DNA from 3 places in the Anoxybacillus sp. FSL W8-0382 genome. Region 2 is predicted to be linked to each of the others. Evidence: riboswitches for the same ligand, from Rfam matches in the RefSeq annotation. Region 2 holds a riboswitch; each other region holds the start of a gene.
The links. Region 2 has a riboswitch for cobalamin ahead of NSS60_RS02640 (ribonucleoside-diphosphate reductase subunit alpha). Riboswitches for the same ligand answer to the same signal wherever they lie in the genome.
Positions count from the first base shown of each region.

Region 1: another riboswitch for cobalamin. It lies ahead of NSS60_RS11595 ((2Fe-2S) ferredoxin domain-containing protein); the one in region 2 lies ahead of NSS60_RS02640 (ribonucleoside-diphosphate reductase subunit alpha).
Region 3: another riboswitch for cobalamin. It lies ahead of NSS60_RS05975 (hypothetical protein); the one in region 2 lies ahead of NSS60_RS02640 (ribonucleoside-diphosphate reductase subunit alpha).

Region 1 covers NZ_JBBOPX010000001.1:2,195,904-2,199,166, reverse strand. The annotation lists gene NSS60_RS11605 (ABC transporter ATP-binding protein) at 1-765, shown strand, start outside; gene NSS60_RS11600 (IucA/IucC family C-terminal-domain containing protein) at 765-1,367, shown strand; cobalamin riboswitch at 1,495-1,675, shown strand; gene NSS60_RS11595 ((2Fe-2S) ferredoxin domain-containing protein) at 1,813-2,178, shown strand; gene NSS60_RS11590 (energy-coupling factor ABC transporter permease) at 2,175-2,927, shown strand; gene NSS60_RS11585 (energy-coupling factor ABC transporter substrate-binding protein) at 2,924-3,193, shown strand; gene NSS60_RS11580 (CbiQ family ECF transporter T component) at 3,186-3,263, shown strand, end outside.
Region 2 covers NZ_JBBOPX010000001.1:482,394-485,656, forward strand. The annotation lists gene NSS60_RS02640 (ribonucleoside-diphosphate reductase subunit alpha) at 1-1,745, opposite strand, end outside; cobalamin riboswitch at 1,856-2,057, opposite strand; gene NSS60_RS02645 (metal ABC transporter substrate-binding protein) at 2,270-3,241, opposite strand.
Region 3 covers NZ_JBBOPX010000001.1:1,126,418-1,129,680, forward strand. The annotation lists gene NSS60_RS05970 (ATP-binding protein) at 1-1,549, shown strand, start outside; cobalamin riboswitch at 1,617-1,808, shown strand; gene NSS60_RS05975 (hypothetical protein) at 1,926-2,777, shown strand.

The sequences.
Region 1 (3,263 bases), 1.7 Mb from region 2:
CTCATTATCGATCGGTTGAACTTGACGATTCCAAAAGGGAAAATCACGGTGTTCATCGGCGCGAACGGCTGCGGCAAGTCGACGTTGCTGCGCGCCTTGGCTCGTCTGTTGAAGCCGGCAGGCGGCGCTGTCTTGCTTGATGGAAAAGAGATTGCCAAGCAGCCGACCAAGGAAATCGCCCGCCGTTTGGCCATTTTGCCGCAGTCGCCTGTGGCTCCGGAAGGATTGACGGTCCTTCAGCTCGTCAAGCAAGGGCGTTACCCATATCAAACGTGGCTCAAGCAATGGAGCGACGAAGATGAGCGCGCCGTTGCGCGCGCTTTGTCAGCAACAGGACTGACAGAGCTTGCCGAGCGGCCGGTTGATTCGCTGTCCGGCGGCCAGCGCCAGCGCGCATGGATTGCCATGACATTAGCGCAAGAAACAGACATCATCTTGCTTGACGAGCCGACCACTTACTTAGATTTGGCGCATCAAATTGATATTTTGGATTTATTGTTCGAACTCAATGCAACAGAACAGCGGACGATCGTCATGGTGCTTCACGATTTGAATTTAGCGTGCCGTTACGCCCATCATCTCGTCGCCATTCGCGATAAAACGGTGTATGCCGAAGGAAAGCCGGAGGATGTTATTTCCCGCCAGCTCGTGAAAGATGTGTTCCAAATGGATTGCCAAATCACGTACGATCCGATCTTTGGCACCCCGCTTTGCATTCCGTATGGGAAAGGACGGAGAATTTTACAGAAAGAAGGCGTATCGTGATGAGATTGCGTGAAGACGAAATGAAAACGTTGGAAACGTACCGTTTTTCAAGCGAAGCTGCTGATGTCTCGTCATCGATGTTGTTGGCCCGGCTGCTGAATGATGACGGGCAGCTCGCGAAGTATGTGGCGCACGTCCGCGCCGAGATGGGGGCGGCAAATGACGCGGTTGCCGTTTCGATGCTCGTCAAGCGCCTAAGCTTTTTGGCGCCGATGGCCTTATACGCCATGTCGGTGTGGAACAAGCGGCTTGTGCTCGATCCTGAGCGAATTTGGCTTGATACGGACGGCGAAGGGGAAATGTGGATGCCGCGCTTTCGCCTTGCGCCGCCGGAAGCGGAGATGTGTGGCATTGAGCGCAGCGGTTGGCGCGAGCAGGCCGTTCGCGACGTGTTCGCCGGCTTGTTCGCTCCGCTCATCGTCCGGTTGCGGCGCCTGACGCGTGTATCGCCGCTCATCTTATGGGAAAATGTCTCGATTTATGTGTACTGGGTATATGAACGTTGGCTTGAGGATGAGTCGCTTGCTCCGGTCGCCGACCGGCTGCGCGATGATTTTTATTTCCTTGTTTATGACGCAAATGGTTCTATAACTAGTGATTGACAACACCCGTAGTGAACCGAAAAAATGTTCTCCACAAAGTCTTGACTGACTCTTTTTTATAAACAGGCTAGGCGAGAAGAAAAAAATGGTGTATTATATTCTTAACATTCACGCTCTTTGAAAAAATATATACGATGAGCAAGTACGGTGCATACGTCCGTATGCTTAAAAGGGAAGAACGGTGCAAAGCCGTCGCGGTACCCGCCACTGTGATGGGGAGTTTCGTTGCAATATGCCACTGATTTTTGGGAAGGCGCAACGAAATGATGAACCTAAGCCAGGAGACCTGCCTGCTTGCGATACGTCGGCTGCCTACGGGAATATAGGTGGACGTGCGGAGACGATGGAAAGCAACGGTTGTGAATATATGATTGTTTGAATCTTTCGTTTTTTCTGCACCTCTACCTAGAGGTGCTTTTTTATTTTGAAAAAAGGGGCGACATATATGGCAACATGGAATTTACAAGGAACGACACATCACGTGCTTATTTGCAACGGAGGAAGCTGCATGAGAAAAGGAGGGGAAGAGGTGACGCAAGCGATTCGCGATGAAATTGATCGGTTGCAGTTACATGGGCGCGTTCATACGACGCGTACACGATGCAACGGTCGCTGCGAAGATGCATGTGTCGTCATCGTTTATCCAGAAGGTGTTTGGTATCGTACGATTGATGAACAAATAGGGAGAGACATTGTACGCAATCATGTACGTGACGGGAACATATTGCGCGATTACGTCACGTATACGTATGAACATACAGGATTTGTTATGCCCGAACATAGCGTTGCGACAAGGGGGAAAGAAAAATGAAGCGAAACGCATGGTGGATCGTTTGTACATGCTTGACTGTCTACGTTTTATTTGCGCTTTCACCTTCAGTATATGCGATGCACATTATGGAAGGATTTTTACCTTGGCATTGGGCGCTCGTTTGGTGGTTGTTATTTTTGCCATTTTTCTTCGTCGGTTTACGGACGATGACGCGCATCGTAAAACAACAGCCGGAAATGAAAATGTTGCTTGCGCTAGCGACCGCATTTACATTCGTTCTTTCCGCTTTAAAAATTCCATCTGTCACAGGAAGCAGCTCGCATCCGACAGGGACAGGCCTCGGTGCGCTGTTATTTGGGCCGTTCGTCATGACGGTCATCGGTACGGCTGTGTTAATGTTTCAAGCATTATTGCTTGCGCATGGTGGATTGACAACGCTCGGTGCAAATGCGTTTTCGATGGCGGTTATCGGTCCGTTTGTAGCGTACGTGTCGTTTGTTGCATGCCAAAAGCTTCGCATTTCGATGCGCCTTTCTGTTTTTGTGGCGGCGATGTTTGCCAATTTAGCTACGTATGTGATGACATCGATACAACTTGCGCTGGCATTTCCAGACGCAACAGGCGGGGTATGGGGGGCGTTCTTAAAGTTTGCTTCCATTTTTGCTGTCACTCAAATACCGCTTGCAATTACCGAAGGGCTTCTGACTGTTGTTGTATGGAATTTTTTACATACGTACACGAAACAAGAATTAAGTATATTGCAACAGAAAGGGGCGTCTGCTAAATGAACAATCGACTATTGCTTTTCCTTGCCGCACTTTTGATCGTTTTGCCGCTCGTCGTTGTAAAACATACGGAGTTTGCTGGGGCGGATGCGCTTGCGGAGGAGATGATTCAACAACTTGCGCCCAATTATGAACCGTGGTTCGATGTGTTTTTTGAACCGCCCGGCGGGGAAGTAGAAACGTTGCTATTTTCATTGCAGGCGGCAATTGGAGCGGGAGTGATTGGCTACATTATCGGTTTATATAGAGGGCGAAAACGAAATGGTTAGCTGGCTTGACGAATGGGCGTATCGCAATCAGCTTTCGAAACTTCGGGCGACATTTAAACTGACATTTTCA
Region 2 (3,263 bases):
TCCATGCTTGCTTGAATCGTTAAATAAGCGATTTTTTCAAATAGCTTGTCAGCGAAATCAACGCTTTCTTCACTATTCCACTTAATTCCTTTTAACGCTAATAAGTGATGCCATGAAAATGCACCTAGACCGATTGCCCGATATTTTTTATTTGTCATCACCGCTTGCAACACTTCAATGCGATTTTCGTTTAAGTCGATGACGTTATCAAGCATACGCACTTGAATCGGAATTAATCGTTCTAGTACATCGTCTTGTACGGCGCGAGCGAGATGAATGCTAGATAAGTTACAAACGACAAAGTCGCCTGGCTTTTTATGAATAATGATTTCACCATCTTGCGTATACTCTTTTGTTACGGTAGTCGCGCTCATATTTTGCATAATTTCCGTACATAAATTGCTAGAATAAATCATACCCGCATGTTTATTTGGATTCATGCGATTCGCTTCGTCGCGATAAAACATATAAGGTGTACCCGTTTCTAATTGTGATTTTAAAATGCGCTTCATAATTTCAATGGCAGGTACACGTTCTTTACTTAACTCTGGATGGTTGATACATTCTTCGTATTTTTCGCGGAAGGAGCCATGTCCTCGTTCTTCATCGTAAAAATCTTCAAGACCTAGCGGATTCCCACCTTTATCTTTCCACCCCATCACTTTTTTCACTTCATGTGGGTCAAATAAATACCAATCGCCCCGCTTTTCGACTTGTTCCATAAATAAATCAGGGATGCATACGCCATAAAATAAATCATGGCATTTTTGCCGTTCATCGCCGTTGTTTAATTTTGCGTCTAAGAAAGAGAAAATGTCTTTATGCCAAACGTCTAAATAGACGGCAATACTTCCTTGTCGCGTACCAAGCTGATCAACCGATACAGCGGTATTGTTTAATTGGCGCATCCATGGGATGACACCAGACGATACGCCTTTAAATCCTTTAATATCCGAGTTGCGTGCCCGAATTTTTCCTAAATAGACGCCGATTCCCCCACCGCCTTTGGAGAGGCGAGCGATGTCTGTATTCGATTCATAAATGCCGATTAAGCTGTCATCAACTGTATCAATAAAGCAACTCGATAATTGGCCATAAGATTTGCCTGCGTTTGCGTATGTTGGTGTAGCCACCGTCATATATTGATTCGATAATGCCCAATACGCTTCTTTAACAAGTTCCATTCGTTTTTCTTTTGGCTCATTCACCATCAGCGTAAGAGCAATGGTTAAAAAGCGTTCTTGTGGCAACTCATAAATTTCTCCGTCATATCCTTTCGCTAAATAACGATCAACGAGTGTGCGTAATCCGATATAGGTAAATTGCTCGTCTTTTTTCGAATCGATCCATGTCCCCGCTTCTTGTAGTTCTTCTTTCGTATATCGTTCAAGTACAAACGGATCGTAAATACCGAGATCAACGAGCATTGTTTGTAACTCATAAAAGTAGTGGTATGTGTCGGATACATCATAGCCACGATTGGTTGCTGCTTCATTGTACAGCTGTTGTAAATAAAGGCGTGCTGCGACAAACGTCCAATCAGGTTGTTCTACGGTGATTTCGTCAAGTGCATTTAAAATGAGTTTGTTCATCATGTCATCGTATGATTTTGTATACGTCAGCGACCGTATCGTACGCTCGATGTATCGCGCGCTTGATAAGTGTGGAAAGTCTTTGAAAATATGAAACAATAATGTGCGGATCGTTTCTTCATTTACTTCTGTTTGTTGTTTTATGTACACCATATAACATCCCTTCCCCTAGAAAATAAAAAAATCCGCTCTCGTTGAGCGGATGAAACGATGGAAAAAGGCATGCTTTCACCATCGTTTCATCTTCTCAATCCCCGAAGAATATGAAACGATACAAGGAAGGCAGGTCTCCTGACTTGCGCTTCTTCCTACTTTGGATTCCTTCCCATATATGCGCCATAAATAGCTGACATATACAGTGGTGTTATTTCCATTTCGTCTGCGCACACAGTTGCGGGGACAGTTCTGGATTCGCACCAGATTCCCTATTAAGTCCGTTTGGACACCTTCACTTGTCGGTTTCAATATATAGTTATTATTTCGTACGATTATCACAATATATTGTACGAAAAAGGTTTACGTTTAAAACTATAGCGAAAAATCTCAACATTTGCAATCGTTATTTTTCATCCTTTGCTACATAGCGACGATCTTTCATCCCTTTCCATACAATGTCGTTTCATAGTTTGATTTGGAATGGGAAAAATATACAAAAAATAAGCGACCGTTATGATCGCTTATTGTAGAGCTTTTTTTAGTGCAGAGATGTTGTCATTCATAATTGCGAAGTAGTCTTTGTTGTTTGCAATATCATCGTTTGTGCGCGCTTCTAAGTTGTGAAGGATAAGTACATCAGCTCCGATTTCGTTTTTCACAACTTCAGCAATTTTCGATGTTACGTTTTGCTCAAAAAAGATATAGTGTATGTCATGGTCTTTGGCGATTTGAATAATCGAAGCAAGCTGCTTTTGTGACGGTTCGTTTGTTGGCGATAGCCCAGTCACGCTTATTTGTTTTAAGCCATATCGTTTCTCCCAATAGCCGTAAGCCGCATGAGCGACAAGAATTTCTTTTCTTTTCGCGCCTTTTATCAATTGTTGGAACTGGCTATCGAGCTGTTCAAGCTGCTGTTTTAACGAAGCAAAGTTTTGTTCAAAATCATTTTTTGCCTCAGGTTTTAGTTCCGTTAACGTTTGTTTAATCGTTTCAGCCATTTGGATTGAATATATCGGATCTAACCAGACATGAGGATCTACATCACCGTGCTCATGCTCATCTTCATGGGCGTGTTCATCTTCATGAGCATGTTCGTCTCCATGAGTATCGTTGGCTGGAAGAAATTCCGTCCCAGCTGTTGCTTCCACGAACTTGACGTGTTCATTCTCTAGCGTTTCGACAACGCGATCAACAAATCCTTCCATTCCTTGACCGATGTAAATGAAAGCGTCAGCATCTGCGATTTGTTGCATCGTTTTTGCCGTCGGTTCGTATGTGTGCACATCAACGCCAGGAGGGTATACGCTTTCCACTTGAACGTGCTCACCGCCAATTTTTTCAGTAAAGTCTTGAAGAGGGTATACAGTTGTATAAACGATAAGTTGATCGTTTTTTTCCTCATTCTTCGATTCATTCGTCTGTTCTTGTTGCGAGCATCCAAACAATAGCAGTGTGCTCGTAAGTATAATGGATAAAATGGTTTTTACCTTCATCTTCTTCCTCCTTCCAAATAAA
Region 3 (3,263 bases), 640 kb from region 2:
GATGGTTGATGATGTATCCAGACTAATGATTATTATTGACGATCGTCATTATTGGTACTCACCGAATGAACAGCTCGTTGATTTGCCGCTTTCGTTTGTTCAACAAGATAAGCAGTTGTCGCGCGTATTTGATGGAAAGAAAGTAGTGAAACGGGCGATGATGCCAAACGAAACGATGCGAAATCGGGTTTATAACGAGTTGTTTATTGTTGGTGTGCCGCTTCGCACATCTGATGGAAACGGTGCTGTGTTTGTATATCAATCGCTAAAAGCTGTAGAAGAAACGACAAAACAAACGACGAAGTTTATTTTTCTTGCTGCATTTATTGCTATTGTGTTAACGACGGTATTTGCCTTTTTCTTATCGACAAGAATTACGGCACCGCTTAGAAAAATGAGACAAGTCGCGTTTGAAATGGCGCGCGGGAAATTCGATTCCAAAGTGCCGATCGTCACCCATGATGAAATTGGGGAACTGGCTATGGCGTTTAACCAGATGGGTCGGCAATTGCAATTTCACATTAATGCGTTAAATCAAGAAAAAGAACAACTAGCGAGCATTTTAAGCAGCATGGCGGATGGCGTCATTACGCTCAATCGCAATGGCGAAGTGCTTATTACAAACCCACCTGCCGACCGATTTTTACAAGCATGGTACTACGAACAAGGGCAGCGCGACGATTTATCGCCGCTTCCTCCGCAAGTGAATGAATTGTTTACGAAAGCGGTGGCGGAAGAGAAAGAACAAGCAGCAGAAATTGCTTTACAAGGTCGCAATTGGGTCATTGTTATGACGCCGTTGTACAATGGCAAAGTGATTCGCGGGGCGGTTGCAGTGCTTCGAGATATGACGGAAGAGCGTCGGCTCGATAAGTTGCGCAAAGATTTTATCGCCAACGTCTCGCATGAGTTGCGAACGCCAATCGCCATGTTGCAAGGGTATAGTGAAGCCATTGTCGACGACATCGCGGCGACAGATGAAGAAAAAAAAGAATTGGCAAAAGTCATTTATGATGAATCGTTGCGCATGGGTCGCCTCGTTAACGACTTGCTTGATTTAGCGCGTATGGAAGCAGGACATTTAACGCTTCATAAAGAGCGCGTGCCGCTTCGTTCATACACCGAGCGCATCATTCATAAGTTTCAAGCGTTAGCGAAAGAAAAAGGAGTTCGCTTGCTCGTGGACATAAATGAAGAATTTGTCGTGTTGTTTGACCCTGACCGTATCGAACAAGTGCTGACGAATTTAATTGATAATGCTCTTCGTCACACAGATGACGGTGGGGAAGTTCGTGTCATAGTCGATGGGGACGAAGAGGCGGTGCGCATTTCTGTTCGAGACTCAGGCTCTGGCATTGCTGAAGAAGATTTGCCGTTCGTGTTTGAGCGCTTTTACAAAGCGGATAAAGCACGTACACGCGGTCGCTCTGGCACAGGATTAGGTCTTGCGATTGCGAAAAACATCGTTGAGGCGCATAAAGGAACGATCGCCGTTCATAGTAAGCTCGGCGAAGGAACGACGTTTACATTTACACTTCCATTGAAATAGAAAATTTTTGTTGTCATAAGCGACGTTTTCGGCTATGATAGAGACGTAAAAATTGTTCGACAATTGTATACGTTCGTTGCAAAAAGGTGTCGAATGGGAAACCTAGTAGACTTAATAGGGAATCTGGTGCAAGTCCAGAACTGTCCCCGCAACTGTAAATGCTGACGAAATGAAGGACGCCACTGTACAATTCGTATGGGAAGGCTTCAAAGTAGGATGACGCATAAGTCAGTAGACCTGCCTTTTTGCATCGTCATTCGCGTCTTCGGGGAGTGAGACGTCGAAACGACAAAGGTGACGGTTTTCTTTTGTTGTTTCCAGCTCATTCCATTTGGGATGAGCTTTTTATTTGACATACATAAAAGGGGCGAGATGAATGAATAAACTTTCGATAGGAATCATTTGTATGATCTTGTTTGCAACAATTTCTATGAATATAAAGGTTAATTATGTTGTAGCACAGACGGATTATGTAGAAAATGAGAGTTTAACTTCTGTTCAAATTGTAGAGAATAAAGATAATTTAATAGTTTATCAGGTTCAAGAAAACGAGAGATTTTATGAGTATGTAGAGGAATCAGAGACAGTAGGTGGAACTATAGAAGTCAATATAAAAAAATACGAAATTAAAGATGATGAAAAGATTCTAATAGAGGAGTATGTACAACAAATAAAAGAGTTAAATGGCAGTAGTTTAGCTGTTCACTCTGTAGGAAATGGGATTGATGAAGAAATAATTATAAATTTAAGTAATAATGAGGAGCTTAAGGAAAGTAGAAATTCAGAATATATTAAATCCAAACAGTCCTTACGTGTTGCCAATGCGTTTAATACAAATTCTTATTGGTATATATCAGAAAAAGGAGGTTCTTATCTAACTGATACGAGATACGAAGTATTTTCAAATGGAAGTGCTCGTGCCATAATGGCTGGGAATGACCCATACTATAAAAACACCAAAAGTAGTAATGGTAATTTCAAGGTGTTTCAAGTGTACGCTGACTCTCTTAGACAAAAAGAAATTGAACTGACTCTAATCGGAGGTGTGATAGGTATAGCAGATGCAGTAATTGAAGCTGTACGATTAGGACAAGTTTTAAACTTTACTTTGATCAAGACAATAGCTAAAAAGATGGGGAAAGGGATTCCGATAATTGGTACATTATATGCAATCTACGACTATGCTCAAACGTATATAGATGCAAGGAACGCGTATAGAAAAATCTAGTTTTCTTTTAAAAAAGGATGATTCTCTATATGAAAGCTATAGAAAGTGTTACTTTAACAATACTGTATGTTTTTTTGGCATCAATTGTTGTAAACCGTATCATTCACTATTTTAAAAATAAATATATGTCTTATGAACTTGGACTTTTTTTCTCAGCTATTTGCTTGGGTGTATTTTCGTTCGTTGTTTTAAAATGGAATACAGATTATTTTATGCTCAATAATTTTTTCAAGGCGGGAATTACGATTAGCGTTATTCAGTTAATTCTAATACCAATACTTATTTTTATAAAGAGACGATATATTAACTTGTATGACAAAATAGTTATGAAAATAAATAAAATGTTGTAGTAACGAGGCTCGTTATTACAACATGTACTTGTAACAATCCTTTGAATAAGTATATAATGCTTCTCTTTCATGAGAAACATTAGCAGTAGATGCTATGGAAAATGAAGTGCAATTTTTTATGAAATTATAGGGGGAA